Regions from separate parts of the Cupriavidus sp. 94F1 genome, predicted to be linked through region 2. Evidence: riboswitches for the same ligand, from Rfam matches in the RefSeq annotation. Region 2 holds a riboswitch; the other holds the start of a gene.
What was found. A riboswitch is a leader RNA that binds a small molecule or an ion and turns the genes downstream of it on or off. The one in region 2 is predicted to bind cobalamin.
Positions count from the first base shown of each region.

Region 1: linked by a shared signal. The riboswitch ahead of AC3FJ6_RS03555 (TonB-dependent receptor plug domain-containing protein) and the one ahead of AC3FJ6_RS04120 (TonB-dependent receptor) in region 2 are both predicted to bind cobalamin.

Region 1 covers NZ_JBYOJT010000001.1:772,420-787,116, reverse strand. Annotated here, with positions in the region: RNA gene ssrS (6S RNA) at 1-199, opposite strand, end outside; gene AC3FJ6_RS03565 (cell division protein ZapA) at 530-853, opposite strand; gene AC3FJ6_RS03560 (hypothetical protein) at 850-1,173, opposite strand; cobalamin riboswitch at 1,379-1,682, shown strand; gene AC3FJ6_RS03555 (TonB-dependent receptor plug domain-containing protein) at 1,759-3,768, shown strand; gene AC3FJ6_RS03550 (FecCD family ABC transporter permease) at 3,785-4,792, shown strand; gene AC3FJ6_RS03545 (ABC transporter ATP-binding protein) at 4,789-5,598, shown strand; gene cobO (cob(I)yrinic acid a,c-diamide adenosyltransferase) at 5,595-6,227, shown strand; gene cobT (nicotinate-nucleotide--dimethylbenzimidazole phosphoribosyltransferase) at 6,295-7,359, shown strand; gene AC3FJ6_RS03530 (adenosylcobinamide-GDP ribazoletransferase) at 7,374-8,150, shown strand; gene cobC (alpha-ribazole phosphatase family protein) at 8,135-8,716, shown strand; gene AC3FJ6_RS03520 (cobalamin-binding protein) at 8,713-9,609, opposite strand; gene cobD (threonine-phosphate decarboxylase CobD) at 9,606-10,688, opposite strand; gene cbiB (adenosylcobinamide-phosphate synthase CbiB) at 10,685-11,662, opposite strand; gene cobU (bifunctional adenosylcobinamide kinase/adenosylcobinamide-phosphate guanylyltransferase) at 11,659-12,399, opposite strand; gene AC3FJ6_RS03500 (cobyric acid synthase) at 12,507-14,087, shown strand; gene AC3FJ6_RS03495 (GNAT family N-acetyltransferase) at 14,062-14,616, opposite strand.
Region 2 covers NZ_JBYOJT010000002.1:4,247-18,943, reverse strand. Annotated here, with positions in the region: gene AC3FJ6_RS04165 (glutamate/aspartate ABC transporter substrate-binding protein) at 1-254, opposite strand, end outside; gene AC3FJ6_RS04160 (MFS transporter) at 411-1,772, opposite strand; gene AC3FJ6_RS04155 (DUF2783 domain-containing protein) at 1,877-2,086, opposite strand; gene AC3FJ6_RS04150 (FAD-dependent oxidoreductase) at 2,123-3,877, opposite strand; gene AC3FJ6_RS04145 (MBL fold metallo-hydrolase) at 4,080-5,039, opposite strand; gene AC3FJ6_RS04140 (IclR family transcriptional regulator) at 5,303-6,085, shown strand; gene AC3FJ6_RS04135 (IclR family transcriptional regulator) at 6,082-6,879, shown strand; gene AC3FJ6_RS04130 (SulP family inorganic anion transporter) at 6,921-8,663, opposite strand; gene AC3FJ6_RS04125 (DeoR/GlpR family DNA-binding transcription regulator) at 8,882-9,649, opposite strand; gene AC3FJ6_RS04120 (TonB-dependent receptor) at 9,779-12,001, opposite strand; cobalamin riboswitch at 12,035-12,293, opposite strand; gene AC3FJ6_RS04115 (amino acid ABC transporter ATP-binding protein) at 12,400-13,149, opposite strand; gene AC3FJ6_RS04110 (amino acid ABC transporter permease) at 13,178-13,831, opposite strand; gene AC3FJ6_RS04105 (amino acid ABC transporter substrate-binding protein) at 13,918-14,697, opposite strand, start outside.

The DNA of each region.
Region 1 (14,697 bases), on a different contig from region 2:
TGGGTCGGCATCCTGAACCCAAGTGAGGTTCAGAGTGGCTGCGGAAGTCGTATTTCGGGTACATCGCCCACTCAGGGAGTCCGGACCGAAGCCAGGACTATGAATGCGGTAACGCGCTCGCCCACACGACATGATCCCGCACCATGCAATGCATATCGGTTCAAGGAGTTTATGACCCTCACGAACCAGGCAGGGAAACTGTCAAACGTCTGACTTGGGTTCCTGTGCGTGCAACACGCTTGGGATGTCAGACGTTTGCCGTTTCAAACTAGGATGGGATGGAAACGGCGGCCAGGCCCGATAACCCGACCATCCAACTGCGTCGGTCAGTCTCGCCGCGCAGTGGCTCCACTATACACCGCGACGTCAGTGATACCAAGCCGGATACGTCGGGGCGTTACATTTTCCACAACAACCGGCATATCCATGCACATCATGCGGCCGGGCGCGGCACCGGCTTCACATGGACGACATATCTGGCCGACGCCGCGCAATTCAAGTGTTGCCGTCAGGGTTTTTTTTCGGCGGCTCAGCGCGTGCCCACGTGCGCGTACTGGCGCAGCGCCTCGTCGGCGCGGTCGTTCAGCTCGCGAATGCGCGCGCGCACCGCGTCCACCGGAATCGTGCCGTCCTCTTCCTGCTTGCGGCGCATGGCCAGCAGGTCCGACGCAATGCTGATGGCCGCCATCACGGCCACGCGCTCCACGCCCTTGGCCGACACGCTGCCCTTGAGCTTGTTCATCTTGTCGTCGACCAGCGCCGCGGCTTCCAGCAGCGCGGCCTCGTTCTCCGGCGAGATCGCGAAACGGTAGGGCTGGCCTGCGATGTTCAGTTCCACTTGCTTGTTGCTCATGCGTGTTCTCCGGGGGCTTGCTGCGAACCTTCCGATGCGGCGCGGGACTGGCCGTCGCCGAGCAGGTCGAGCTGGCGCGCGTCGCTGGCGGTGGGCAGCTTGTCGAGGATGGACTGGATGCGCAGTTGCGCCTCCTCGATCTTGATGTTGAGCAGCTCGCGGTCGGCCGCCATGGCTTCGCGGTCCGCGCGCAACGTGCTCGCCTCGGCCTGCAGGCGGTCGATCTCCGCGCGCAGCCGCTGGTTTTCCGCCGCCAGGGTGTCCGCATGATGCAGCACGCGCCCGATCTTGGCGGCCAGTTGTTCGAGTTCGTTGAGCATAGTGCCTGTCGTGTCCGGTAGGAGTAAGGGTCAGGTTTGGGGATTCTAGCCGATGCACACGCGGGGGCTACCGTCAATGCGACCGGTGAGACTTTGCTGCCGCACGGAAGTTGCACCGATCTGCGGCGAACGGCGCGATTTCGCGTGTCAATCACGGATATCGGCAACTTGACCCCTCGCATTGACGCCAACTTTGAAACTCCCTACACTCGCGCACGTTCCAGGTGCTCGCGGCCGCCTTACGCAGGGGCTGCAGTTCAACGGGAAACAGGGAGCCGGGTACCGCCCGCCAGCCCGGCGCGACGTCGATCGGCCAGGCTGGACGCGAGCGGGGCAGGCCAACCTGTGCTGCCCCCGCAACGGTAAGCGACCGCGAACACGCCAAGCGTCGTTCGCAGGGCGGGCCAAGGCCACTGATACGGACTCGCCGGAAGTTGCGGGGAGCCCATCGGGAAGGCGGCCTGCCTGATGTCGTCAGCCCGGATACCGGCCTGAAGAACGCGGGCGTCCGCACCCCATGCGGCACGCCCATTCGCCATCAGGTCCGCGGGGGAACGGGCCCGGCCGTTCTCATCCATCCTGCTCATGCGTTCCACGCTATCCAGGTCGACCGTCGCGGTGAAGCCGCCGGTTGGCCCGTCCGTGCCCGCCATCATGGCGGCCGTTGCCGTTCTTTGCGCGTCCCATATCCCGGCATTTGCCCAGGAGGCGCCCGCCGGGGCGGCTCCCGTCGCGCCTGCCGCACCCGCCGAAGCCACATCCGCCGCGCCTGCCGCACCCGCCGCACAACCGGCGGCGGCCCAGCCCCCGTCGCTGGCACCCGTGGTGGTCACCGCCTCGCGCACCGCGCAGCGTGTGACCGAGGCGCTGCCGCACACCACGGTGGTGACCCAGGAGGACATCGTCAATTCGCAGGCGCCCGACCTGCGTTCGCTGCTGCGCGGCCAGGCCGGTGTCGAATTCGCCGCCAATGGCGGCATGGGCGCCAATACGTCGCTGTTCATGCGCGGCGCCAATTCGAACCAGGTGCTGATCCTGATCGATGGCGTGCGCGTGGCCGGCGTCAGCGGCGGTACGGCCCAGCTGGCGAACATCCTGCCCGACCAGATCGACCATATCGAGGTGGTACGCGGCAACGTGTCGGCGCTGTATGGCTCCGATGCCATCGGCGGCGTGGTGCAGATCTTCACCAAGAATGGCGCCGGCCAGGCACCGGCGGCCAATGCGCAGGTGGAGTACGGCAGCAACAACACGCGCCAGGGCACCGTCGGCTACGGCGGCCAGATTGGCGATACGTCGTTCAACCTGACCGGCTCGATCTTCAAGACCGACGGTTTTTCGTCGATCAACTATAACCAGTGGGCCGCCGCGAATGCCGCGGCAGTCCGGCGCGGCAACGGGCCGAACCCCGGCGACAACCCGTACGAGAACAAGAGCGTGTCGGGCCAGATCCGCCACAAGTTCACGTCCGACTGGGATGCCGGCTTCGCCGCGTACTACTCGAAGAGCGACCTGTCGTACGACAGCACCAGCGGCAAGCCGACCGACGATTTCCGCATGAACAGCGAGCTCTACACGCTGTCGGCATTCGTCAACGGCAAGGTGACCTCGGCGTGGACCACGCATTTCAAGCTGTCGCAGAGCGAAGACCGCAGCGAAGGCACGAAGAACGGCCTGTTCGACAGCCTGTTCAGCACGCGCAACCGCCAGTTCAACTGGCAGAACGAATACGCGCTGACGCCCGATCACAAGCTGCTGTTCGGCACCGACTGGCTGCAGCAGACGCTGGCGTCCAGTGCGTACAACGCGCCGTCGCGCAACGTGTTCTCGGTGTACGGCGGCTATGAAGGCCGGATCGGCCGGCACCAGCTGCAGCTGAACGGCCGCAACGACCACTATTCCGACTTCGGCAATCAGGGCAGCTTCTTTGCCGGCTATGGCTTCAACGTGACCGATCAGGTCAAGCTGATCGCCAATGTCAGCAATGCGTTCCGCGCGCCGACCTTCAACGAGCTGTATTACCCGGGCTTCGGCCAGCCGAACCTGCAGCCCGAACGCGCCAAGTCCGCCGAGGCGGGCGTGCAGGTGGATACGGCCAGCGCCGGCCTGCTGCGCGTGACCGCGTTCGAGACGCGCTATGACGACCTCATCGTGTCGACTGCCGTGGGCAGCGGCGTGTTCCTGGCACAGAATGTCAACAAGGCCAAGGTGCAGGGCATCGAGGCCTCGTGGCGCGCCACGATCTGGGGTACCGACCTGGGCGCCGCCGTGACCTTCCAGAATCCCGTGGACCAGAGCAGCAACACCCAGCTGCTGCGCCGGGCGCGGCGCCATGCGTCGTTCGACGTGGGCCGCAACTTCGGCAACTGGCGCTTTGGCGGCGAATGGCTGCTGTCGTCGGAGCGGCTCGACAACAGCGCGCGCGTCCTGGGCGGATACGGTATCGTCAACCTCAATGCCCGCTACAACATCGACAAGCAATGGTTCGTGGCTGCCCGTGTGGAAAACCTGTTCGACAAAAACTACCAGCTTGCCTGGCCCTACAACACGCAGGGCCGCGCCGGGTTCATCACGCTCGGCTGGCGCCAGAAGTAGGGCCTGACGTCACGTCATGACCGAACTGCGCCGCGCGCTGACCGTCTGGACCGTCCTGGCCTTGGCCGGGGTGGCGGTGTTCGCGCTGTCGCTGGCGGCCGGCAGCGTCGCGCTGGATATCGCGCAGGTCTGGCAGGCGCTGACCGGCGCCGATACCGGCACGGCCGGCGCCATCGTGCGCGAACTGCGGCTGCCGCGCGCGGCGGCGGCGTTTGCCTGCGGCGGCCTGCTGGCGCTGTCCGGCGCGCTGATGCAGGTGCTGCTGCGCAATCCGCTGGCCGAGCCCTATGTGCTGGGCGTGTCCGGCGGCGCCTCCACGGGCGCGCTGCTGGCGATGCTGCTGTCGCTGCCGCTGTGGGTCGTCCAGTCCGGCGCGGCGGGCGGCGCGCTCTGCTCGATGCTGCTGGTGGCCACGCTGGCGCGGCGCGACCTGCTGCATCCGCAAGTCCAGGGCGGCCACCACGAGGCCGGCGCGCGGCTGCTGCTGACCGGCGTGATCCTGGCGGCCGGCTGGGGCGCGCTGATCACGCTGATCCTGGCCATCGCGCCGGAATCGCGGCTGCGCGGCATGCTGTTCTGGCTGACCGGCGACCTGGGCGGCACGGCCAGCTACGGCTGGGCGCTGGCCACGCTGGTCGTGGCGCTGGGGCTGGCGATGCCGATGGCGCGTGCGCTGAACGTGATGCTGCTTGGCGAGACCGTGGCGCAGTCGCTGGGCGTGCGCGTGGGTCGCGTCAGGCTGGCCACCTTCCTGATTGCCTCGTTCGCCATCGCTGCGGCCATCACCACGGCCGGGTCCATCGGCTTTGTCGGACTGGTGGTGCCGCACATGGTGCGCCTGGCGTGGGGCAACGACCAGCGCCAGCTGCTGCCCGCGTCGGTGCTGCTGGGCGGCACGCTGCTGATGGCGGCCGATCTGATCGCCCGCACGGTGATCGCGCCAGCGCAGTTGCCGGTGGGTGTCATCACCGCGCTGCTGGGCGTGCCCACCTTCCTTTACCTGCTGCTGCGGAGGCCGCGATGAACGCATGGTCCGAGCCGCTGGCGCCGTGTCCCGTCTTGTCGCTGCGCGACGTGCGCCTGCGCGCGGGCCAGCGGGTGCTGGTCGATGGCCTGTCGCTGTCCATCCAGGCGGGCCAGCTCTGGTGCGTCGTGGGTCCGAACGGCGTGGGCAAATCCACGCTGATGGGCGTGCTGGCCGGCTTGCGCGCGCCCGATGGCGGGGCCGTGGAAATCGGCGGCGTGGCCGCCACGCAGGTGGCGCCGGCCACGCTGGCCCGCCAGCGCGCCTATCTGCCGCAGGCCATACATGACACGTTCTCGATGGTGGTGGAGGATGCGGTGCGCATCGGCCGCCATCCGCACATGAGCGGCTGGGGCTGGGGCAAGCGCGACGACGACCGCGTGGTGCGCGATGTGATGGCCCAGTGCGATCTCGACGCCCTGGCCGCGCGCGATGTGCTGACCCTGTCCGGCGGCGAGCGCCAGCGCGTGTCGCTGGCCGCGGTGCTGGCCCAGCAGGCGCCGCTGCTGATGCTGGACGAACCGGTCTCGCACCTGGACCTGCGCCATCAGATCCTGGTGCTCGACCTGCTGCGCCGCCTGACCCATGCCGGCCGCCACGCCGCCGTGGTGATCCTGCATGACCTGACGCTCGCGCGCCGGCACGCCACCCATGCGCTGCTGATGGCCGAAGACGGCGTCGCGCTGCACGGCCCGGCGCACGAGGTCCTGACGCCCGCGCGGTGCTCGCACGCACTGCGCACCCCCATTATCAGCATCAGCGACGGCATCCATACCGCGCTGATCCCCGACGGAAAGACACCATGAGCGATACCGAACACCCGAGCCCGAGCGACGACGGCCGCGACGAGCGCCACAAGAACCGCATGGTCCGCAAGAAGGAGGTGGTCGATGCCAGGATTGCCGCCGCCCAGACCGAGCGCGGTGTGATCGTCATCACCACCGGCAACGGCAAGGGCAAGTCCAGCTCGGGCTTCGGCATGGTGGTGCGCGCGATGGGGCATGGCATGCGCACGGGCGTGGTCCAGTTCATCAAGGGTGCCATTCCGAGCGGCGAGGAAATGTTCCTGCGGCGGTTTCCGGACCAATGCGAGTTCCATGTGATGGGCGAGGGCTACACCTGGGAAACCCAGGACCGCGCCCGCGACGTGGCCAAGGCCGAGGCCGCGTGGGAGGTGGCCCGCCGCATGCTGCGCGACCCGTCGATCGGCCTCGTGCTGTTCGATGAACTGAACATTGCGCTGAAGTTGCACTATCTTGATGTCGAGACCGTGATCGCCGATCTGCGCGCGCGTCCTGCGATGCAGCATGTGGTGATCACGGGCCGGGGTGCACCGCCCGCACTGGTGGAAGCGGCCGACACGGTGACCGACATGACGCCCGTCAAACACGCGTTCCAGCAGGGCATCAAGGCCCAACGTGGCGTAGAAATGTAGGAGAACGCCGGCCAGCCCCGCTTCCGCTTCGCCGGGCTGGCGTTCCCCGAGGATCGAAAGAAGACTGATGACCCATATTTCCGACTTTGCGCTGACCCTGCCGCCGATCGCGCCGCTGGACGAATCGCTGCGCGGCGCGCTGCAGGCGGCCATCGACGACAAGACCAAGCCGCCCGGGTCGCTGGGCCGGCTGGAATCGCTGGCGCTGCAGATCGGCATGATCCGTGGCGAAACCGTGCCCGACCTGAACCGGCCCGCGATCATCGTGTTCGCGGGCGACCATGGCGTGGCCGATGCCGGCGTCAGCGCCTTCCCGGCCGAAGTCACCGCGCAGATGGTGCTGAATTTCCTGAACGGCGGGGCCGCCATCAACGTCTTCACGCGCCAGCATGGCATGGTGCTCGAAGTGGTCGATGTGGGCGTGCGTGCGCCGCTGCCGGCGTCGCCGGGGCTGGTCAACAGCCGCGTGGCCAATGGCACGCGCAATTTCGTCGAGCAGCCGGCCATGACCCCGGCCGAGGCCGGTGCGGCGATCAACACCGGCATCGCGCGGGTGCTGCGCCACGCCCAGCAGGGCACCAATGTGATTGGCTTTGGCGAGATGGGCATTGCCAATACGTCGGCGGCGGCCTGCCTGATGAGCCGGCTGACCGGCCTGCCGCTGGAAGCCTGCACCGGGCGCGGCACGGGGCTGGACGACGCCGGCGTGGCGCGCAAGCGCGAGATTCTGGCGCAGGCGCTGGCGCGGCATCCGCACGCCACCGACCCGCTGGACGTGCTGGCCACGTTCGGCGGCTTCGAGATCGCGGCGATGACCGGCGCCTACCTGGCCGCGGCCGCCAGCCGCATGGTGATCCTGGTGGACGGCTTTATCGCCTCGGCGGCGCTGCTGGTGGCCGCGCGCATCGACCCGAACGTGCTGCAGTACTGCGTGTTCTCGCACTGTTCCCACGAGCAGGGCCACCGCGCGCTGCTGGCCGAGTTCAAGGCCGAGCCGCTGCTGGCACTGGACCTGCGTCTGGGCGAAGGCACCGGCGCCGCGCTGGCCTGGCCGCTGGTGGCGTCGGCCGTTGCCTTCCTGCGCGAGATGGCCACGTTCAGCGGCGCCGGCATCAGCAACGCTTCGGCCTAGACCGCGCAGACGCCATGGCCGACGAACTCCGCTTCTTCCTGACCGCCGTGGGCTACTTCACGCGCGTGCCCATGCCGCAGCGGCTGGCGGTGTGGGTGGGGTTCGCGCCGCACTACCTGAACGCCGCCGCACGCTATTTTCCGGCGGTGGGCCTGCTGGTGGGCGTGGCGGGGGCATTGGTGACGGGCCTGGCATGGCAGCTCTGGTCGCCGTCGGTGGCCATCGTGCTGGGCATGGCTGCCACGCTGCTGCTGACGGGCGCGTTCCACGAGGATGGGCTGGCCGACTGCGTGGATGCCTTCGGCGGCGGCTACCGGCCCGAGGACGTGCTGCGGATCATGCATGACTCCCGCGTGGGCGCGTTCGGTGCCATCGCCATCGTGGTGGCGCTGCTGCTGAAATGGCAACTGCTGGTGTCCGTCGGCGAAACCCACGGCGGCGCGATGCTGCTGGCGGTGCTGGTGGCAGGCCACGGCGCCAGCCGCGCCATGGCCATCACGTTCCTGGCCACGCACGACTACGTGCGCCACGAAGGCAAGGCCAAGCCGGTGGCCCAGCGGCTGGAAACCCGCAGCCTGCTCTTCGCGCTGGCCTGTGGCGTGCTGCCGCTGCTCTGGGTCTCGCCATGGTTCGCCATCGTGACCGTGCTGGTGCTGGCCGCCCTGCGCGCCGCGCTCGGGGCCTATTTCGTGCGGCGCATCGGCGGCTACACCGGCGATTGCCTGGGCATGTCCCAGCAGCTTGCCGAGCTGTCGATCTACCTGGTCGCCGCGGCATGGAAGTTCTACTAATTCGCCACGCGCAGCCCGAGGTGGCGGCGGGCATCTGCTACGGCAGTCTCGACCTGGCGCTGACGATGCCCGTCACGCCCGACCCGGCGCGGGTCGTGGCCGGTCTGGCATCGCCGCATCGCATCGTGACCAGCCCCGCGCTGCGCGCGCGCGACACGGCCGCACAACTGGTGGCCTGCCTGCCGGAGCTGCGCGTTGCCGATGTGGAGCCGCGCCTGCGCGAGATGGATTTCGGCACGTGGGAAGGGCAGTCCTGGGCCGAGATCCCGCGCGATGCGCTGGATCTGTGGGCCGCCGATTTGATGGGCGCCCGCCCGCACGGCGGCGAAAGCCCGGCACAGGTGTCGGCGCGCGTGGCCGAGTGGGCCGATACGCTCGATGTCGAATCGGACACGCGGTTGTGGGTGGTGACCCACGCCGGGCCGATGCGCATGCTGGCCGCCCATTGGCTGGGGATGGCACTGGCGCAGACGCTGAATTGGCCGCTCGGATTCGGCGCCTCTTGCAAGTTCAGCCTGGGCGATGGCGCGCCGAGGCTGGACTGGTGGAATCGCGTGGCCGGCTAGTTGCCGCGCCGCGAGCGCGCGATTTCGAGATCCTTGCAGATTTCGGCCGCGCCCTGCACCACGCGCGGGCCTGCGCGGTTGACCAGATCGCCGTCGATGATGAACAGGTTGTTGCGCGCCACGGCGGTGACCTGCTTCCATTTCTCCCACATCGAAAAATCCGCCAGCGGCTTGTCCGGGCGCGTGGCGCCCATGCCGGCCGTCAGCATGACCTCGGGATTACCAGCCACCACGGCCTCCACCGATACCGTGGGCACCAGCGGCGACTCCCGGGCGAACAGGTTGCGGCCGCCACACAGCGTCAGCAGATCGCTGACCAGATGCTGGCCATTCAGCGTCATCAGCGGCTGCTGCCATACCTGATAGAACACCGTCACCGGCGGGCGATCGGCATAGGTCTTGCGCAGCGTCGTCACCTGCTGGCGGAAGTCGGTGGCGGCCCGGTTGGCCACGGCCTCCGTCCCCATCAGCGTGCCAAGCTTTTCAAGATTTTCCGGTATCGATTCCAGGCGGCGCGGCTCGCTGAAGAACAGCGGCATGCCCAGCGCGCGCAGGCGGTCGGTCTGCTTCTGGGCGTTGCCATGGCGCCAGACCACGATCAGGTCGGGCTTGAGCGCGGCGATGCGCTCCAGATCCAGTGCCTTGTTGTCGCCCACGCGCGGGATGTCGCGCGCCTGCGGCGGGTAATCGCTGTAGCTGACCGTGCCGACGACGCGATCGCCACCGCCGGCCGCGTAGATCAGTTCGGTCACGTGCGGGGCCAGCGAGACGATGCGCCGCGCGGGCTGGGCCAGCGTGACGGTCTGGCCGGCGTCGTCGGTGACGGTGACGGCGGCGTGGGCACAGGGGCTGGCGAGCAGCGCCGTGGCGAGCAGGAACGAGGAGGCCTTCATCGTGGTCCGGTGAGGATGGGGTGGTCTGTGGCGCCGGCTTGCCAGTCGGATCGTGCCGCGCCCAGCGCGGCATCGAGGCGCTGCCAGGCATCCTCGGCATCGGGCGGCAGGCCCAGACGCAGGCTGACCGGGCAGCCGCCAGCGGCGTCGAACAGGCGCGTCCAGACACCTTGCCGGGCGAGCGCCTCGTGCAGGGCAGGTGCGCGGGCATCGGGCACCCAGCTGAACAGCGGCTGCGATACCGGCGTCAGCCCGTGGTCACGCAGCAGCATCGCCAGACGCTGGCCCTGTCGATGCAGCGCCGTGCGGGTGGCGGCCTGCCACGCGGTATCGGTCAGCGCCAGCCGGGCCACGGCGCGGGCCGGCCCTGAGACGGTCCAGTGTCCAAGCCGGCGCGACAGGGCATCGAGCAGGCCGGATTCGGCCAGCACGAAGCCGCAGCGCATGCCCGCCAGCCCGTAGAACTTGCCGATCGAGCGCAGCACGACCAGCCCGGGCTGGCCGGTGTGCGCGGCCAGCGATGGCGCGGTGGTGCTGTCGAGGAACGCCTCGTCGACGATCAGCGTGTCCAGCTGCGCATGCCAGCGTAGCAGCCGGTCGGCGCAGAGCAGCCGTGCGGTCGGATTGTTCGGATTGACGACGACCAGATGATCGAGCCCGGCTGGCAGGTCGTCGCGGGCGAAGTCCTGTTCGTCGAGCGGCACCACCGTGTGGCCGGCCAGCGCGAACGCGGGCGCATATTCGCTGTAGCCAAGCGCGGCGATGCCCACGCGCCCCGGTCGCAGCAAGGTGGGCAGCGTGCGGATGGCCGCCTGCGATCCCGCCACCGGCAGCGCGTGCGGCGCGCCATAGGCCTGCGCGGCGATCTCCGACAGGCCGTCGTCGTCCTGCGGCAGCCGCTGCCAGGCGTCGGCAGGCAGCGCGGGCACCGGATAGCCGGCCGGATTGATGCCGGTGGACAGATCGAGCCAGTCTTCCACCGCACGGCCGTAGCAGCGCACGGCGGCCAGCAGGTTGCCGCCATGGCGGATCGGGGCCGGGGCGCTGCTCACGCCGCGCACGCCGCTCACTTCAGTCACGCCGTTCCCCATTTCGCAACCAGGCCTGCCACCAGCGGCACGCTCAGCATCGCCACGCCGAGCCACAGCCACAGCGTGCGCTGCACGAGCCGCAGGCAGGCGTGTACGTGCGCGGCGCGCGGGGCGTCGCCCACGCCCAGCGGCGGGCGTTCTTCCCACTCGCCGTGGTAGCGCGCGCCACCGCCCAGCGCCACGCCCACCGCGCCGGCACCGGCCGCCATCACGGGGCCGGCGTTCGGGCTCGACCAGGCCGGTGCCTGCGTGCGCCAGCAGCGCATCGCCTGCGCGGTGGCGCCCAGCAGCGCGTACGACAGCGCGGTCAGCCGCGCCGGCACAAGGTTCAACCCATCGTCGATGCGGGCAGCAGCCCAGCCGAACATTTCCCAGCGCGGCGTGCGATAGCCCCACATGGCATCGAGCGTATTGGCCAGCCGGAAGACGATCACGGCTGGCGCGCCGCCGATCAGGAACCAGAACAGCGCACCGAAGACGGCATCGTTGCCGTTTTCCAGCGCCGATTCGCAGGCGGCCCGCGCCAGCGCTTCGGCATCGGCATCGGCCGTGTCGCGCGACACGATGCGTGCCGTCAGCGTGCGCGCGGCGGGCAGGTCGTTGCGGGTCAGGGCGTCGGCAATCGGGGCGATGTGCTGCGTCAGGCTGCAGGCGCCCAGCGCGAAGTAGAGCGCGACGGCGTGCAGCGCCCAGGCCAGCATCGGATGCACATCGGCCGCCCACGAGACCAGCCATGCGGCCAGCGCGGCCGGCCCGAGCACCACCAGCGCCCACGCCAGCAGTCCGGCCAGGCGCTGACGCGCGGCGCTGCGTTCGGGACGATTGAGACGGTTGGCGACGACCGACGCGAGACGGCCAAACCCGACCAGCGGATGCCAGCGGCGCGGCTCGCCAAGCCAGCGGTCCAGCAGCACGCCGGCAAGCGCGGCCGCCACGCAGGCAGGCCAGGACAGCATGATCATCGTGTGTGGGTGCCGCGAGCCTGGGACGGAGCGGGGTCCTTGATCGATACCGGGATGCCGGCGACCAGCAGCCGCACGCGATCGGCGGCGGCGGCCAGCTTCTGGTTCAGCCGGCCCAGTTCGTCGACGTAGAAACGCGTGATGGCGCCCATCGGCACCACGCCGAAGCCGATTTCATTCGACACCAGGATCACATGGCCGGGCAGCATCGGCAGCGCGGTCATCAGCGCGTCGATTTCCTCGGTAAAGGCGGGCGGCGGCGTGATGACGCCGTGTTCGGGATACTCGCGGTTCTCGCCGAAGACAAGGTTGTTGAGCCACAGCGTCACGCAATCGACGAGGATGCAGCCGTCGTGGCGCGCATGCGCGTAGAGCGCGTCGGCCAGATGCACCGGCTCTTCCACCAGCGTCCAGTCGGCCGGCCGGCGCGCGCGATGCAGCGCGATGCGGACTTCCATTTCCTGATCGGCCGCTTCGGCGTCGTGCCGGGCCGTGGCGATATAGGTGACCGGGCCGCGCGTCAGGGCCGCATGATCGGCGGCGAGCTGCTCGGCGAAATGGCTCTTGCCCGAGCGCGCGCCGCCCAGCACCAGCGTCAGTTCGCGCGGCGCGGCGGTGCCGGCCTGCGGCTGCGGTTCCGCCTCGGTCACCGGATTGGCGTCCGTGACCGCACCTGCCGAAGCCGGTTCGGAAATGGCCGAGAGATTGAGCGCCTGGGGCGGGGCTTGGGTCTTCATCCGGCGTATTGTAGCCGTCGCATCCCCCGGCCGCATGCATGAATCTGCAGAGTTTTCCGGCCAAAGGCGCTGTGCGGATGGCGGGCCGCTGCTGCCATAATCGCGCGATGCGAAACGATCCGTCTGCCAATCCCTTTCCGTTTGCGCCGCGTGCCTTGCGCGGCACCCTGATGGTTCAGGGCACCACGTCCGACGCGGGCAAAAGTACCGTCGTGGCCGGCCTGTGCCGCATCCTCGCGCGCGCCGGGGTGGCCGTGGCCCCGTTCAAGCCACAGAACATGGCGCTGAACAGCGCGGTCACCGTCGATGGTGGCGAAATCGGGCGCGCCCAGGCGCTGCAGGCGCAGGCGGCCGGCCTGCAGCCCCATACCGACATGAATCCGGTGCTGCTCAAGCCCAGCAGCGACATTGGCGCGCAGGTCATCATCCACGGTCGCGCGCGCATGGATCTCGACGCCAAGGCCTATCACGCCTACAAGCCGCAGGCGATGGCCGCCGTGCTGGAAAGCCACGCGCGGCTGAGCCAGGCGTACGGCGTGGTGCTGGTGGAAGGCGCGGGCAGCCCCGCCGAAGTGAATCTGCGTGACCGCGACATCGCCAACATGGGCTTTGCCGAGCGCGTCGACTGCCCGGTGGTGCTGGTGGCCGACATCGACCGCGGCGGCGTGTTCGCCCATTTGGTGGGCACGCTCGATTGCCTGTCCGAATCCGAGCGGGCGCGCGTCAAGGGCTTCATCATCAACCGCTTTCGCGGCGATATCGCGCTGCTGCAGCCGGGCCTTGACTGGCTTGTGGCCCGCACCGGCAAACCCGTGTTCGGTGTGCTGCCATACCTGCACGGCCTGCATCTCGATGCAGAGGACGCCATCGCCAGCGCGCAGGTGGCCAGCCGTGATGGCGATGTGTTGCGCGTGATCGTGCCGGTGCTGCCGCGCATCTCGAACCATACCGATTTCGACGCGCTGCGGGCGCACCCGAACGTCGACCTGCAGTTCATCGGACCCGGCATGCCGATTCCGCCGGCGGACCTGGTGATCCTGCCGGGCAGCAAGAGCGTGCGCGCCGACCTGGCCTTCCTGCGCGCCAACGGCTGGCAGCCGGCGCTGCTGCGGCACCTGCGCTACGGGGGCAAGCTGATGGGCATCTGCGGCGGCATGCAGATGCTGGGTCGGCTGATCCACGACCCCGACGGCCGCGAAGGCCCGGCCGGCACCAGCGATGGGCTGGGCCTGCTCGACTTCGACACCACACTGGCGCCTGAGAAGCAGTTGCGGCGCGTCGCCGGCCGGCTCGATGCGGCAACTGGCGGGGCAGCGGTGGAGGGGTACGAGATCCATCTGGGCGTCACCCACGGCCCGGCACTGGCGCGCCCTGCGCTGTGGCTGGACTCGGCGGACGGTTCGGATGGTGCGGATGGTTCGGATGATGCGGGCGGCAATCGCAGGCCCGACGGCGCCGTATCGGATGACAACCAGGTGATGGCCACCTATGTCCACGGCCTGTTCGACCATCCGGACGCCTGCGGCGCGCTGCTGCGCTGGGCCGGTCTGGCGCGGGCCGAGGGCATTGCGCTCGATGCACTGCGCGAGGCGTCGATCGACCGGCTGGCCGACAGCATGGCCGCGCACCTCGACCTGCGCGCGATGTTCGGGCCGCTTGTGGCTACGGCCCCGGCGCCAGCCGGCTGACCAGCGCGTCCACGTCGTCCCAGCTGACGCGGCGGATGGCCACCATGAGATCGGTGCCCGGGAACGGGTCGTTGAAGGCCTCCGATTCCACGCCGCCCAGGCGCCGGTAGAACGCGCGCGCCTGCGTGTTGCCGTCGAGCACATAAAGAAACAACGGCTTGCCGGGCCACTGGCTGGCCACCCGCGCGGCACAGTGGGCCATCAGCGTTCTGCCATAGCCACGACCGTGAAACGCTTTCATCACATGGAGATTGTCCAGATAGATCCCATAGCCGGGTTCGGCCAGCGGCATCAGGCACGAGAATCCGGCTGGCTGCCCGTTCACACGGAGGATGGTGGCTTCCAGCGGGGCCTCGGCGCCTTCGAGCATCCGGGCGCGCCAGGTGGCCAGCCGTTCGGCCGGCGCATAGGTTTCCAGGTAATCGGCGGGAATCAGCCCGCCATAGGCATCGCGCCAGCTTTCGGCGTGCATGGCGGCTAACAGATCGGCGTCGGCCGGGGTGGCGGGAACCAGTTCGATCAGGGGCATGGCGGGGCGGACCGGATGGGGCGCGCAAGGGGATGGCGCGCCCACGATCTTAACGGCACGCTGCTAGAATCGCGAATTCTT
Region 2 (14,697 bases):
CCGGTTTCCTTCTTGACGGCATCGACAACGCGGTCGCAGATGTCCTGGGCAAACCCGATCACTTTCTGGTTGGCGTCGTAATACGAGAACGGAATCGACGACGTCCGGTGCCCGATCGCGATCGTGTTGGACGACTTGATCTTGCTGAGCGTCGGGCTGGCGGCCACCGCCGCTGCGTCGGCGGCCAGCGCCGAACCGGCGCCACTGAACGCGGCCAGCAGCACCGCGGCACGGATCGGGAAGGACTGGGTCATGGAAACACTCCTGTTGAATGAAAGCGTCAGCTGTTGCAATGCTAGTCATTGAGCAACAAGTGTTCCATCATGGATAACCATGAAACAAATGGATTTTCCCCGACGTCGGGCATGCGGCGCCCGGCTTTGGGGAAATGTGGCGGTGCCGCCGGGCGGTCAGTGCGCTGCCTGGGTGCGTGGGATGCCCTGCCACATGGCCAGTCCGCTTGCCAGCAGCAGGCCCGCCAGCAGGTACAGCGCGTTGTCCATGCTGCCCGTGTGCGTCTTGATCTGGCCGATCACCCAGGGGCTGACGATGCCGCTGGTGATGCCGATACTGGAGATGAACGCGATACCGGTGGCGGCGGTCTGGGCCGGCAGGTGGCTGGGCGGCAGCGACCAGAAGATCGGCAAGGCGGCGAAGATCAGCACGGCCGCCACCGAGAGCATCGCCAGCGACACGCTCAGGCTCGGCACGTGCAGCGTCAGCGCCGCCAGGGCCAGCGCGCCGCCGGCGGTGCAGCACAGGAAGTGCCCATGGCGCTCGCCCAGCCGGTCGGAGCGGCGCGCGATCAGGATCAGCCCAACCGCGCCGATCGCATTCGGGATCACCGAGTACAGGCTGATCGCCATCACGTCGCGGATGCCGAAGTCCCGGATCATCAGCGGCATCCAGAACGACAGCGTCAGCGATCCGCAGGTCAGCGCGAAGTAGATGAACGCGAACAGATACAGGCGCGGATTGCGCAGCGCCTGACCCAGCGCCTGCAGCGAATGGGCGTGGCCGCCCCCGCCTTGCGTCTCTGCCGCGCGCTGGGCCACCAGGTAGTCCTGCTCGGCAGGCGTCAGCCAGCGCGCCTGGCGCGGGCCATCGACCAGACAGAACGCCGCCACCAGCCCCAGCAGCACGGCCGGTGCGCCTTCGATGGCGAACATCCATTGCCAGCCGTGCATGCCCAGCACGCCGGCCATGTCGCGCATGATCCAGCCGGACACCAGCCCGCCCAGCACCCCGGCCACCGCCACGCCGGCAAAGAAGATCGCCATCACCGCGGCACGGCGGCGCGCCGGAAACCAGTAGGTCAGGTACAGCACGATGCCCGGGAAGAAGCCCGCCTCGAACACGCCCAGCAGGAAGCGCAGCAAATAGAAGTGAGACGGCTGCGACACCAGCATCATGCCGACCGACGCCACGCCCCACAGCACCATGATGCGCGTGAACGTCCGGCGCGCCCCGAAACGCGCCAGCAGCATGTTGCTGGGCACCTCGCAGAGCACGTAGCCCACGTAGAACACGGCGGCGCCCAGGCCGTACATCGCGTCGCTGAAGCCCAGGTCCTGCTTCATCTGCAACTGCGCGAAACCGATGTTGATGCGGTCCAGGAACGACACCACGTAGCAGACGAACAGGAACGGGATGATGCGCAGCCAGACCTTGCGGTACAGCGCGTCTTCCTGCGGCAGCGGCAGGCTCTGTGGCAAGGGGTCGGACGAGATGTCGGGCACGGCGGGGGCGGCGCCCAAGCTGTGGGTGTGCATGGTTGTCTCCGGATTCAGTGGGGTGGCAGGCGCGAGTCGCCCCCGGGGCGTCGGATTGCGCCCCTGCGGAGGTCGATCGCGGGTCGGGTGGTGGCTAGGCGGAACTAGGCCGGCGTGGGCGCTTCGGCTGCCGCACGGGCCAGCTGCATGGCCTCGACCAGTGTGTCGTGGTCGCCGATATGGTTGGCCAGCAGCAGGATCAGCCGCGCGTTGACGGCCTGGCTGGCGGCGTCGTCGAGGCCGCGGTGCATGTCGATCAGCGCCTCGTAGAAGTCGTCGGGGCGCGCAAGGTTGGGGGCGGTATTGAGCGGCATGGGGCCTGTCTCCTTCGGTTGGCTGGGTTCAGGGCTTCAGGCCAGGGCCGCTGCCTGCACCGGGGCGGAGGGCGTCAGGGTCCGGGATACCGGCGCATTGCCGGTGGCACGGGCCAGTGCAGCGGCGATGCCAGCCACATCGACACCGCGCCAGCGCGCGCAAACGTGCTGGTCCGGCCGGATCAGGTAGCAGGTGCCGGCACGCGCGTCGTAGCGGCTGGCGGCCAGGCCTTCGGCATCGCGCAGCACCGTGGCGCCGGGCCACGCCTGTGCCGATGCCGAAATGGCCGGGTCGGTGACAAACACCACGCGCAGCGGAATGCCGCCCTGCTGCAGCGTGCGCAGCGCCTCGGCCTGCGCGGCATCGAGCCCGGCCGGCGGGCCGAACACCAGCACCACGAACGCGTTGCCCAGGTGCTGCAGCAGCCACGGCTTGCCGGCCGCATCGGCAACCGGTGCGTCCACGCATGCCGCCCCCGGCGCCATGGCGCCGCCGAATGCATCGGCATCGGCCGTGTTGAGCGTCGAATCGTGCAGCACCGCCGGCACCGACAGACGACCGCTGTTGACCAGCTGCCGCGCGAACGCGTGATCGCGCGCCAGCGTCAGCACGGCATCGCGGAACACCCGGCTGACCGCGCTCTTCGGCGTGATGAAATCGGTGGCGCGCGTGGAATTGCGAATGTTCTCGTCGGCCGCGTATTCGCGTTCGCTGGCGTAGGTGTCCAGCAGGCTGTCGGGCGCCTTGCCCTGCAGCACATAGGCCAGTTTCCAGGCCAGGTTCTCGGCGTCCTGCACGCCGCTGTTGGCGCCACGCGCGCCGAACGGGGACACCCCGTGCGCGGCATCGCCGGCAAACAGCACGCGGCCATGGCGGAAGCTGTCCATGCGCACGCAGGCAAACGTGTAGACGCTGACCCATTCGAGTTCGAACTTCGCGTCGGGGCCCAGCAGCGCCTGCACGCGGGGGATCACGCGCTCGGGCGCCTTCTCGGCCACGGGGTCGGCATCCCAGCCCAGCTGGAAGTCGATGCGCCAGACGTTGTCGGGCTGGCGGTGCAGCAGCACCGACTGGTTCGGATGGAACGGCGGATCGAACCAGAACCAGCGTTCGGCCGGAAACGGCGCCTCCATCTTCACATCGGCAATCAGGAAGCGGTCGCGGAACGTGTGGCCATGGCTTTCCTGCCCCAGCATCTTGCGCAGCGGGCTGCGCGAGCCGTCGGCCGCCACCACGTAGCGGCCGCACAGCGTGTAGCAGCCGTCGGGGGTCTCGATGGTCAGCGCCACGTGGTCCGGGTGCTGCGCCACGGCCACGGCGCGGCTCTTCCAGCGGATGTCGATATTGGGCATCGCCCGCGCGCAATCGAGCAGGTAGCCCTCGACGTAATACTGCTGCAGGTTGATGAATGCCGGACGACGATGGCCGGCCTCGGGCAGCAGGTCGAACGCGTAGATCTGGCGGTCCTGCAGGAACACCTTGCCCACATGCCAGCGCACGCCCTTGTCGACCATGCGGTCGCCGCAGCCCAGGCGGTCGAAGATGTCCAGCGTGCGCTTGGCAAAGCAGATCGCCCGCGAGCCGGTGGACAGCGTGCAGTCGTCATCGACCAGCACCACCGGCACGTCGTGGCGCGCCAGGTCGATCGCGGTGGCCAGCCCCACCGGCCCCGCGCCCACCACGATCACGGGATGCGGGCCCTCGGCCCGGTGGCCCGGCTGCTGCTCGGCACAGGGCATGTAGGCATACGTCTGCTTCTGGTAGTCGATGTCGACTTCGGTACTGCTCATGGTGTCTCCGTCCACTTGTATGTGGTTGCGTTCTTTTGCTCCGCTGTCCCGCGACGTGGAAGAGCGGTTGGGGGAGAGGGGCTGGCGGTTCCGCCTGCTACCCGTGGCCAAGGGAACTGCCCTGCCCTCTCCCCCGCCCCTCTCCCGCCGTGCGGGAGAGGGGAGAAAACCATCGCACCGGCTTGCACCGGCTTATGCCGGCTTACGCCTGCAACGCCGCCCACATCTCCTGATCGCGCTGCGCCGTCCAGATGCGCGGATGCGTGATGCCGGACGCCTCGTCGAACGCGCGCGACACGTCGAACGGCAGGCAGTGCTCGTAGATGAATACGTGGCCGAACTTCGGGTCCATCAACTTGCGCGTATGCGCCATGGCGGCCTTCAGGTCGAGCTTGTCGGCCACGGCTTCGCGGCCGGCCTGCAGCAGTGTGGAGACGAAATCCTTGGTGTAGGCCAGACCCTTGGCCACGTCGGCCGGGGTGGTCAGCGCGGGGCCGCGGCCCGGCACCAGCTTTTCGGGCTGCAGCGCGGCCAGCGCGTCCAGCGTGGCCGGCCATTGTTCGAGCTGGGCGTCGCCGCAGTAGCAGGCGGCGTCGTACTCCACCAGGTCGCCCGAGAACAGCACCTTCTGCTGCGGCAGCCACACCACGGTGTCGCCCTTGGTGTGGCCGGCGCCCAGGTGGGCGATGCGCACTTCGAGCTTGCCCATGAACAGCGTGATCTCGCGCTCGAAGACCAGCGTCGGCCAGGTCAGGCCCGGCACGGTTTCCACGCCGGCGAACAGGCGCGGAAAGCGTTCGATCTCGGATTTCATGTCGGCCTCGCCGCGCTCCACGATCATCTCGTAGGTGCCCCGGCTGGCGATGACCTGCTGCGCGCCCTCGGCAAAGTAGGCCGACGCGCCCAGCACGCGCACCGCGTGGTAGTGCGACAGCACCACGTACTTGATCGGCTTGTCGGTGATCTCGCGGATGCGGGCAATCAGGTCCTGCGCCATGGCCGGCGTGGCGGTGGTGTCCACGATCATCACGCCGTCGTCGCCAATGATCACGCCCGAATTGGGATCGCCCTCGGCCGTATAGGCCCAGGCGTTTTCCGAAAGCTGGGTGAAGGTGATCTGCTTGGCTTCCAGGTCGGCCTGGGATGCGAATGCTTTTGCCATGTCTGCCTCGTTGTCTTGTGTAGGGGGATGGGTCGGGCGATCACGCGGGGGATCGGCGTGAATGAATCTTAGGAAGACGGCTATTTTTAGTCAATGGCAAATACGATTGCTATTTGCTAAATTACCCGCCAAGCCTTGTCGCAGCGTAGGGGACGCGGGAAAACCCCGATGCCGAGGCGCCGCGACAAGCGCCTGACAGGCCGCCCGCTGGCGATGCATCGCGTACCATTGGGCTCTTTCCGACAGACAGGCAGCACGCAGGCATGGCAAGACCCCCGGGCGAATCCGCCGGCAAGACACAACGCGGCATCCAGAGCGTGGAGGTGGGCGGCCGCCTGCTGCAGGCGCTGGCCGATGCGCGCCGGCCGCTGGCCCTGGCCGAACTGGCCGCCGCCGCGCAACTGGCGCCGGCGCAGGCGCATACCTATCTGGTCAGCCTGACGCGCCTGGGGCTCATCAAGCGCGATCATCTCGACGGCAGCTACGAACCGGGGCCGCTGGCCTTGCGCCTGGGCATGCTGCATCTGGACCACACGCCGGCGTACCGGGCGGCCGTGCCGCCCGTGCAGGCGCTGGCCTCGGCCATCGGCTGGAACGTGGCCGTCAGCCTGCCCACGCCGCAGGGGCCGACCATCGTCCATTACGCGTCCGCCGGGTCGCCGCTGCACGTCAACCTGCACGTGGGTACGGTCATGGCCCTGGCCACCACGGCCACCGGCCGCACGTACTGCGCGTTCCAGCCGCCAGCGCACTGGCAGCCGATCTGGCGCCAGCAAGAGGCTGGTGCGTCTTCCGCGGATGCCCTGCCCGCCTTCATGGATCAACTGGCCGCCGTGCGCCAGCGCGGCATGGAACGCAGCATCGATACGCCCAGCCCGGCAGTCAGCAGCCTGGCGATGCCGCTGGTCGATGCCGACGGCACGCTGCGCCTGGTACTGACCGCCATCGGCTCCACGGGCGCCATCGACGTCGACTGGCAAGGCCCGGTGGCACGCATGCTGCGCGGGGCCATCGACGACATCGCGCGGGCAATGGAGGCGACATGACCGAACTGGAAGAGAGCAAACCCCAGCGCGGCATCCAGTCGCTCGACAATACCGGCCAGTTGCTCAATGCGCTGGCCGACGCCGGCCGTCCGCTATCGCTGGGCGAACTGGCGCGCGCCGCCGGCATGGCGCCGGCCAAGGCGTTCCCGCATCTGGTCAGCCTGCAGAAGATCGGCCTGCTGACGCGCAATGCCGACGGCGACTTCGAGGCCGGCATGCTGGCGCTGGACATGGGCCTGGTGGCGCTGCAACGCCTGTCGCCCACGCGCGAGGCCGAGCCCGAGGTGGTGGCGCTGGCGCATGCCACGGGCCTGTCGGTGGCGATGGCGGTGTTCGGCCCTCTGGGGCCCACGGTGATCCGGCTGGAAGAAGCGTTGCGTCCGCAGCACGTCAGCCTGCGCGTGGGCACGGTGCTGTCGATGGTCAACACGGCCATCGGCCGCACGTTTGCCGCCCATCTGCCTGATGACGTATTGACCCAGGCGCTGGTGCAGGATGCGATCCGCATGGCGGGTGTGCCCGTGGATGCGGCGATCCGGCAGGCCGCCACCCCGCGCTGGCACAAGATTCGCGACGATGGCATCGACAACGCCGTCAGCCGCCCCGTGCCCGGCATCGACACCCTGGCCGCCCCGGTGTTCGACCACACCGGCGCGCTGGCGCTGGTCATCGCCGTGATGGGCAGCAGCGGCAGCTTCGACAGCGCGCTGGACAGCGAGGTGGCCCAGCTGGTCAGGCAGGCGGCGCGGCGGTTGTCGTGGCGGTTCGGGGCGATGGGCGCCAGCGGGGGCTGACGCGGCGTACCCCCAGCCGCTGGCCGTGCCTCGGCCCATCGTCATTCGTCCAGTTTCCGGGCGCCGATGCTGGCCAGATAGTCGTCCACGGCGCTGCCCACGGTGGGATGGAAACAGGCGTTGGGGAAGGTCTCGGTCAGCTCGAAGCGCCGCAGCTTGTCTCGGACAGGGTCCTTCATTTCCGCGAAATGCAGTGCCACGCCGTCCTGGGCCAGGTTCTGGCTCAGTTCGCGCAGCATGTCGGCCGACGTGACGTCCACGCTGGTGACCGGCTCGGCCGCCACCACCACCCAGCGCACCGGCTTCGGCGCCGCCTCCACGGCCTCCGTCAGGCGCTGCTGGAACAGTTCGGCATTGGCAAAGAACAGCGGCGCGTCCCAGCGGAACAGCACCAGCCCGTCGATCAGCGCCGCATGGGGATAGCGTTTCAGGTCGTGGTAGCCGCGCAGGCCCGGCACCCGGCCCAGTACCGCGAAATGCGGCCGCCAGCCGTCCCACAGGAATTCGATCACGGCCAGGACCACGGCCAGGCAGATGCCGGGAATCGTGCCGAATACGGCCACGGCGGCAAAGCACAGCATCGACAGCCAGAACTCCCACTGCTGGATGCGATAGATGCGCTGCAGATCCTTGAACTCGAACAGCCCGATGGCCGCCGCGATCACCACGGCGGCCAGCGCGCTGTTGGGCAGGTAGCGCAGCAGATTGGGCGCCACCAGCAGCAGGGCCGCCACGGCAATGGCGCCGACCACGCCAGTCAGCTGCGTGCGGGCGCCGGCTGCCTCGGCCACCGGCGTGCGCGACGCGCTGCTGCTGATCGGAAACCCCTGGAACAGCCCGGCCGCCAGGTTGGCCACGCCCAGGCCCACCATCTCCTGATTCGGGTCCACCCGCGTATGGGTGCGCGCAGCATAGGTGCGCGACAGCACGCTGGTATCGGCAAAGGCGATCAGCGCCACGGCACAGCCGCCCAGTGCGATGCGGACGATATCCACGCCGCTGAACCACGGTAGCGCGAAGGTCGGCAACCCCTGCGGGATTTCGCCCAGCACCTTCACGCCGTGGTGATCGAGCCGGAACACACTGACCGCCAGCGTGGCCAGCACCACGGCGATCAGGATGCCCGGCACGCGCTCGAATCGCTTCAGGAACAGGATCAGCACCAGGCTGGCCGCGCCCACGGCAAAGCTGTACCAGTTGGCCTTGCCATCGGCGATGGCCTGCGCCAGCCACCACAGCTCGCGCAGCGGCCCGGCATCGTCGACCTTGATGGCGAACAGCTTGGGCAACTGGCTGACCAGCACCGTCAGGGCGATGCCATTCATATAGCCGTAGCGGATCGGTTTGGACAGCAGTTCGGTAATGAACCCCAACCGCAGCAGGCCCAGCACGATGCAGAACAGGCCGGCCACGATGGCCATCAGGCTGGCGGTGGCCACGGCGCGCATCGGGTCGCCGCCGGACATGCCAACCACCACCGCCAGGATCGGCGCGGCCAGCGCGGAATCGGGCCCCAGCACCAGGATGCGGCTCGGCCCGAACAGCGCGTAGGCCAGCAGCGGGATGATCGTCGCGTAGAGCCCGTACACGCCCGGCACGCCCGACGCCTCGGCATAGGCGATACCCACCGGCACCAGCATCGTGGTCAGCACGAGCCCCGCCGCCAGGTCCCGCGGCAGCCAGGCTGCCTCGTAGGTGCGCAGCATGGCCAGGCCGGGCAGCCAGCGCAGCCAGTGGGGGGCCGGCGCGTGGGCGGGCGTTGGAGTAGGCGCGGTGGATGCCATGGGACCCTTTTTTGTGGTGGTGACACGCCGGAGATCGGTGTGATTCAGCATAGGTCCCGCATGCGCCAAAGCAAGCGCACGAATGTGGCGCATGACACACCCGTTCAACTCGCGGACGGCCCTGCCCGTTGGGCGGGCCGGGCGATCACGCCGTCAATCGCGGCGATCCGGTATCCGGGACGAAGGAAGACGCCAGGTGAGTCGGCGGTGCCGGTGGCTCAGCACAGGTGCAGCGCCACGCCGGCGCGCTCGCACAGGCCCGGCAACGATGGCAGCGCGGCGGTGGCTTCGGCGTCCGTGAACAGGTGGTCGATCTGGTCCAGGCCAGCCACGCGGCACGGCGCGTGGCGCAGGCACTTGCTGCTGTCGGCCAGCAGCACGCGCAGATGGCTGTGCGACAGCAACACCTGGCTCAATTCGGCCTCCTCCGGCTGGAATTCGTAGAACGTGCCGTCCGCGTCAATGCCGGCGGCGCTGCAGATCGCCACATGCGCACGAAAACGTCGTACAAAATCCAGGGTGGCACTGCCCATCACATCGAAATCGCCGGCACGCAGCCGTCCGCCCGTGACCCAGGTTTCGATGCGGGGCTTGTCGGCCAAGGCATGCACGGCACCCAGGTTGTTGGTGATCACGCGCAGCGGCAGGTCGTCCGGCAGGGCGCGGGCAAAGTCGGCCACCGTGGTGCCATAGCCCAGGAACACCGTGGCATCGGCCTCGACGATGCCAATGGCCGCCTCGGCAATGCGCCGCTTGCGCTCCACATGCGCGGTACTGCGTTGCAGGTAGCTGATGTTGTGCTGGCTGGCCGGCAAGCTCAGCCCGCCGTGCATGCGTCGCGCCAGCCCCTGCACGCTCAGTTCGTTGATGTCGCGCCGGATGGTCTGGCTGCTGACGCCAAAGCGGCTGGCCAGTTGTTCGGTACTGAGGTAGCCGGCATCATTCAGCCAGCCGAAGATTTCACGTTGCCGCAGGGTCAGGCTCATCGACGCTCATTCGCTCACGTTGCATGGTCGAACGAAAATGTAAGCGCGCGATATGACACTTCCGTGACAGTCTTGCCCTCCCGGCCTTTGGGGGGCGAGGCTGGGCGGCCACCGACCGCCCGACGCCACTCAGAAGTAGAAGTTTGCCGACAGTTCCGCCGAGCGCGGACGGCCCAGCAGCCACTGCTGGCCGCCGTTCGAGAACGATTCGGCGTAGTCGCGGTTGAACAGGTTGTAGACGCGCAGCGTCAGCGCCGCCTGCCTGGTCACGCGCCACGACAGCGCGGTATCGACCGTCGTATAGCTCGGCACGCGCACCTTGTTCGCGGTGTCCGCGTAACGGCCGCCCACGTAGCGCAGACCCGTGGCGAACGTCCACTGCGGCATGAAGCTCCAACTCAGCCAGGCGTTGGCCGCCTGCTGCGGCACGCTGGTCGGCACATTGCCGGCACGCGACACCGCCACGCCTCCCACCGACTCGGTGAAGTCGTCGTAGCGTGCCCGCAGCACCGTGCCGTTGATGTCCAGGCGCAGGCCGCGCAGCACTTCCACGCTGGCCGATGCCTCCAGCCCGCGCGACGACTGCTCGCCCACCTGCTGGGTGATCGTCGGCTTGACCGGGTCGCGCGACAGCAGGTTGTTCTTGCGGATCTCGTAGGCCGCAACCGTCCATTCGCCGCGATGGCCCCAGAACGCCTGCTTCACCCCCACTTCCACCTGCTTGCCGGTAGCCAGCTCGAAATTGCGCTGTGCGTCGCTGGTCGTCACCAGCGAGCCAAGCGGATCAGTGGCCGTGGCGTACTGCGCGTAGACCGACAGCGCCGGCGTAAACTGGTACACCGTGCCCACGCGCCACGTGGTATTGGCGAAGGTTTTCTCCCAGCCCGTGTTGGCGACCAGATCGGTGCGATACAGCCGGGCGTGGTCGAAGCGCACGCCGCCGATCACCGACCACTGCGGCGTAAAGGAAATACGATGCTCGCCGAACAGCGCGTACTGCGTGGTGTGGGTCCGCAGGCGCGGCGAGGTGACGATGCCCGGCGGGCTGAAGAACATCCCCGGATCGAAGTCGTACGCATTGACCGTCGACGATCCGCCATACGGCGAATTGTTCGAATGCGTGAAGTTGATCTTGTTGATGTCGAAGCCGACCGTCGTGGCGTTCTCCAGCCCGAACAGCCGGCTCTTGACCGTCAGGTCCGCGCGATTGCCCACCTGCTCCTGGTCGTGCAGGATTTCCAGATAGTCGGTGCGGCGCACCTGCGAGGTTGCCGGCAGGAACGCGTAGGTCTCGCTATCGCGCCAATGCCGATGGCTGGTCAGGTAATAGAACTGGTTACGCACGGTGACGCGGTCGTTGGGCGTCCATTCGGCGTTCAGGCGCGTCCAGCGGTCGCGGTAGCTGATCTGGGCATCGCCGACGTTGTAGTTCTTCTTGCGCAGCGACGTGTCCAGGCTGCCGTTCACCAGCGGCACGCCGAAGTACTGCTGCGGATGCTGGGTGCCGTCGTCATAGGACAGCGTCAGGTTGAAGTCCGGATTGACGTCCAGCCGCACCGACGCCGACACCATCAGGTTGTTCGAATCCCCGCGATCGACCCAGCCGGCCGAGCGGTTGTACGCGGTGGCGAAGCGGTACGACAGGTTGTCGTTGACCTTGCCGACGCTGTCGAACGCCACGCGCGCGGTCTTCCCGGTGCCGCCCGCGATCTGGAGTTCGTTCTCGATGGGCGCGCGGATCGGCTTCTTCTGCACCACGTTGACCACGCCACCGATGGCACCTTCGCCATACATGACCGATGCAGGCCCGCGCAGCACTTCGATGCGATCCACCGACCAGGTATCGAACGGAAACGTGACCGTGCCCGAGGCCACGTACATGCGCGTGCCGTCGAGCAGTTGCATGACCGAGCCCTGGCCGGCAAAGCCACGGGCTGTCAGCGACGTGCCGCCGTTGCCGGGCGCCGGGTTGCCGGTGATGCCGGTGGCGCGCGTCACCGCTTCCCGCACGGACTGGTCGCCACGCGCCCGGATCGTTTCACCGCCGAGCACTTCGACGCTGGCCGGTGTTTCCAGCGGGGTCAGGCCCAGACGGCTGCCTGTGTATTCGGGCGCGGACAGGGCCAGCCCGGGCGGGTCAAGCTGAGCCGCCCCGCTGACCGTGACGGCCGGCAGCGTGCCCGCCTTACGGTCGGAAGCGGCCTCCTGGGCCCATGCACCGGGGAAATTGAGGCTGGCGACGGTGCCAAGCGAGGCAGCCAGCAGATGTGGCCGGCGCGCACGCGCGGAGCCAGGGCGAAACGGAGCCGAGCGCAAGCGGCCGGCGGAATGCGCGGACAGATTGTGTGTCATCGTGAAGCCAGGCGACCCCGCCCGGGCAATGGATTTCGATGATGACAACAGGCCGGTATCCGGGCTTGCAGGGCGGCGCGTCTCGCGCCGGGATGCCATCGCCTTCCCGCGCCATGTGCTGGCGCAGTGACCGCCGACCCGGATGGATCGGCTTGACGGTTCCCGACCTGCTTACCGTTGCGGGGGCAGCACAGGCATGGCCGCTCTCGTCGAAATCTGGACGATCGGCGACGCACCTGTTTCCCGTTTAACCGGCGAATGGCTCGCCGGCACCTGCAGTCACGGTCGGCACACGAGGACCGTGTGCCGCGGTGCGCATTCTACCTGCAACAGTTTTGATACAAACGCGACAAAACGACACGCGCCAGGTGCGCCGGCCGCGGGGGCCGGCCCACGCCTCAGAACACGCGCGTCAGGAATTCGCGCGTCCGCGCCTGAACGGGCGCCCCGAACAGCTGCGCCGGCGGGCCCTCCTCGACCACCTTGCCGCCGTCCATGAAGACCACATGGCTGGCCACCTCGCGCGCGAAACCCATTTCGTGCGTGACCACCAGCATCGTCATGTGCTCGTCGGCCAGCTGGCGCATGGTGCGCAGCACTTCGCCGGTCAGTTCGGGGTCGAGCGCCGACGTGGGCTCGTCGAACAGCATGATGTCCGGCTCCATGGCCAGCGCGCGGGCAATCGCCACGCGCTGCTTCTGGCCGCCCGACAGACGCGACGGGTAGCTGTCGCGCTTGTCGAACAGGCCGACCTTGCGCAGCAGATCCTCGGCCAGCGGCACGATGCGGTCGCGCGACATGCCCTTGACCGTCATCGGGGCCTCGATCAGGTTCTGCAGCACGGTCAGGTGCGGGAACAGGTTGAACGACTGGAACACCATGCCCATCCTGGCGCAAATACGACGCAGATCGGCACCCTTGGCGTAGCGCACACCGCTGGCGTCGGTGGCCGCCAGCACTTCGCCCTCGATTTCCAGCGTGCCGCGGTCGATCAGTTCCAGATGGTTCATGCACCGCAGCAGCGTGCTCTTGCCCGAGCCCGACGGGCCGATGACGGCGGTCACGTCGCCCTTGCGCAGCGACAGCGACACGCCCTTCAGCACCTCCAGCGCGCCGAAGGACTTGTGAATGTCGCGGGCCGACACCATCAATGGGCGCTCGCGCACGCCGGCGTTCTCATTGATCGTATCTTGCATAGCGTTTTTCGAGGCGTTGGAAGAGCCACGTCAGAACCAGCGTCATCACCAGGTAAAACAGTGCGGCCACCAGGAACGGGGTTGTCGTGAAATCGCGCTGCACGATGCTGCGCGCCGTGCGCAGGATGTCATTGAGCGCCAGCACGTAGATCAGCGAGGTGTCCTTGACCAGCGTGATGGTCTCGTTGCTCACCGGGGGCAGCACGCGGCCGATCATCTGGGGCAGCACGATCCGGCGCATGGTCTGGAAGTAGCTCAGGCCCAGCGTCTTGCTGGCCTCGTACTGGCCGCGCTCCACCGACTGGATGCCGGCCCGGAAGATCTCGGCGAAGTACGCCGCGTAGTTCAGCGCGAACGCGACCACCGCAGCGGGGAAATCGGGCAGCCGGATGCCGACATACGGCACGAACGGCAGCGCGAAATAGATGAAAAGCATCTGCAGCATCAGCGGCGTGCCGCGCATCAGCCAGATATAGCCATTCACCAGGCCGCTGACCGGCGCCCACGCCGAAATCCGCAGCAGGGCCAGCGCCAGGCCCAGTGGCACCGACAGCCCGAGCGTGATGGCGAACAGGGTCAAGGTGACCTTGGCCCCTTCCATCATCGGAGGCAGGAGAGAAAGAACGTAGTCCATGCTGAAACATTACGATGCAGGTGCAACAGGGCCGGTGCAATTTGCTTGCTTTCCCGAACCCTGCGCCCCCTGCAAGGTGGCTGTCCTTACTTCGTGATGTCCGCGCCGAACCACTGGGTGGCGATGCGTGCGGCCGTGCCGTCCTGCTTCATCGAGGCCAGCGTCTTGTTCAGCTTGTCCAGCAGTTCGCCGTCGTCCTTGCGCACGCCCACGCCGTAGTCTTCGGTGCCGAAGTTCTCGGTCAGGATGCGGTATTCGCCGGCGCGCTTGCTGGCCAGGTAGCGGCCCACCACTTCGTCGACCACCACGGCGTCGAGGCGGCCTGCCGACAGGTCCATCAGCGCCGTCACATTGTCGCCAAACGACTTCAGTTCCTTCAGGCTGGCGGCCACGGCTGCCTCTTTCTTGATCGCGTCCACGGCGCTACTGCCGTCCTGCGCGCCAACGATGCGGCCGGCCAGGTCGGCCTTGGTCTGGATCGGCGACTTTTCGGTCACGATGACGATCTGGTGGTTCGTCATGTACGGCGCGGTGAAGCTGATGTTCTTCTTGCGGTCCTCGGTGATCGTCAGGCCGTTCCACAGCACGTCAACGCGCTTGCCGTTCAGTTCGGCTTCCTTGGCGCTCCAGTCGATCGGCTTGAAATCCACCGTCATGCCAAGGCGCTGCGCCGCTTCCTTCGCCATGTCGATGTCGAAGCCGACCAGCTGGTTGTTGGCATCGCGGAAACCCATCGGCGGGAAGTTGTCGTCCAGGCCGACGACGATGCTGGTGCCCGCGCTGGCAGGCTTTGCCGCCGGCGTCGGGTCGCTCTTGCCGCAGGCGGCCAGCAACGAAAGACCGGAGATCAGGAGAACGGCTGCTAT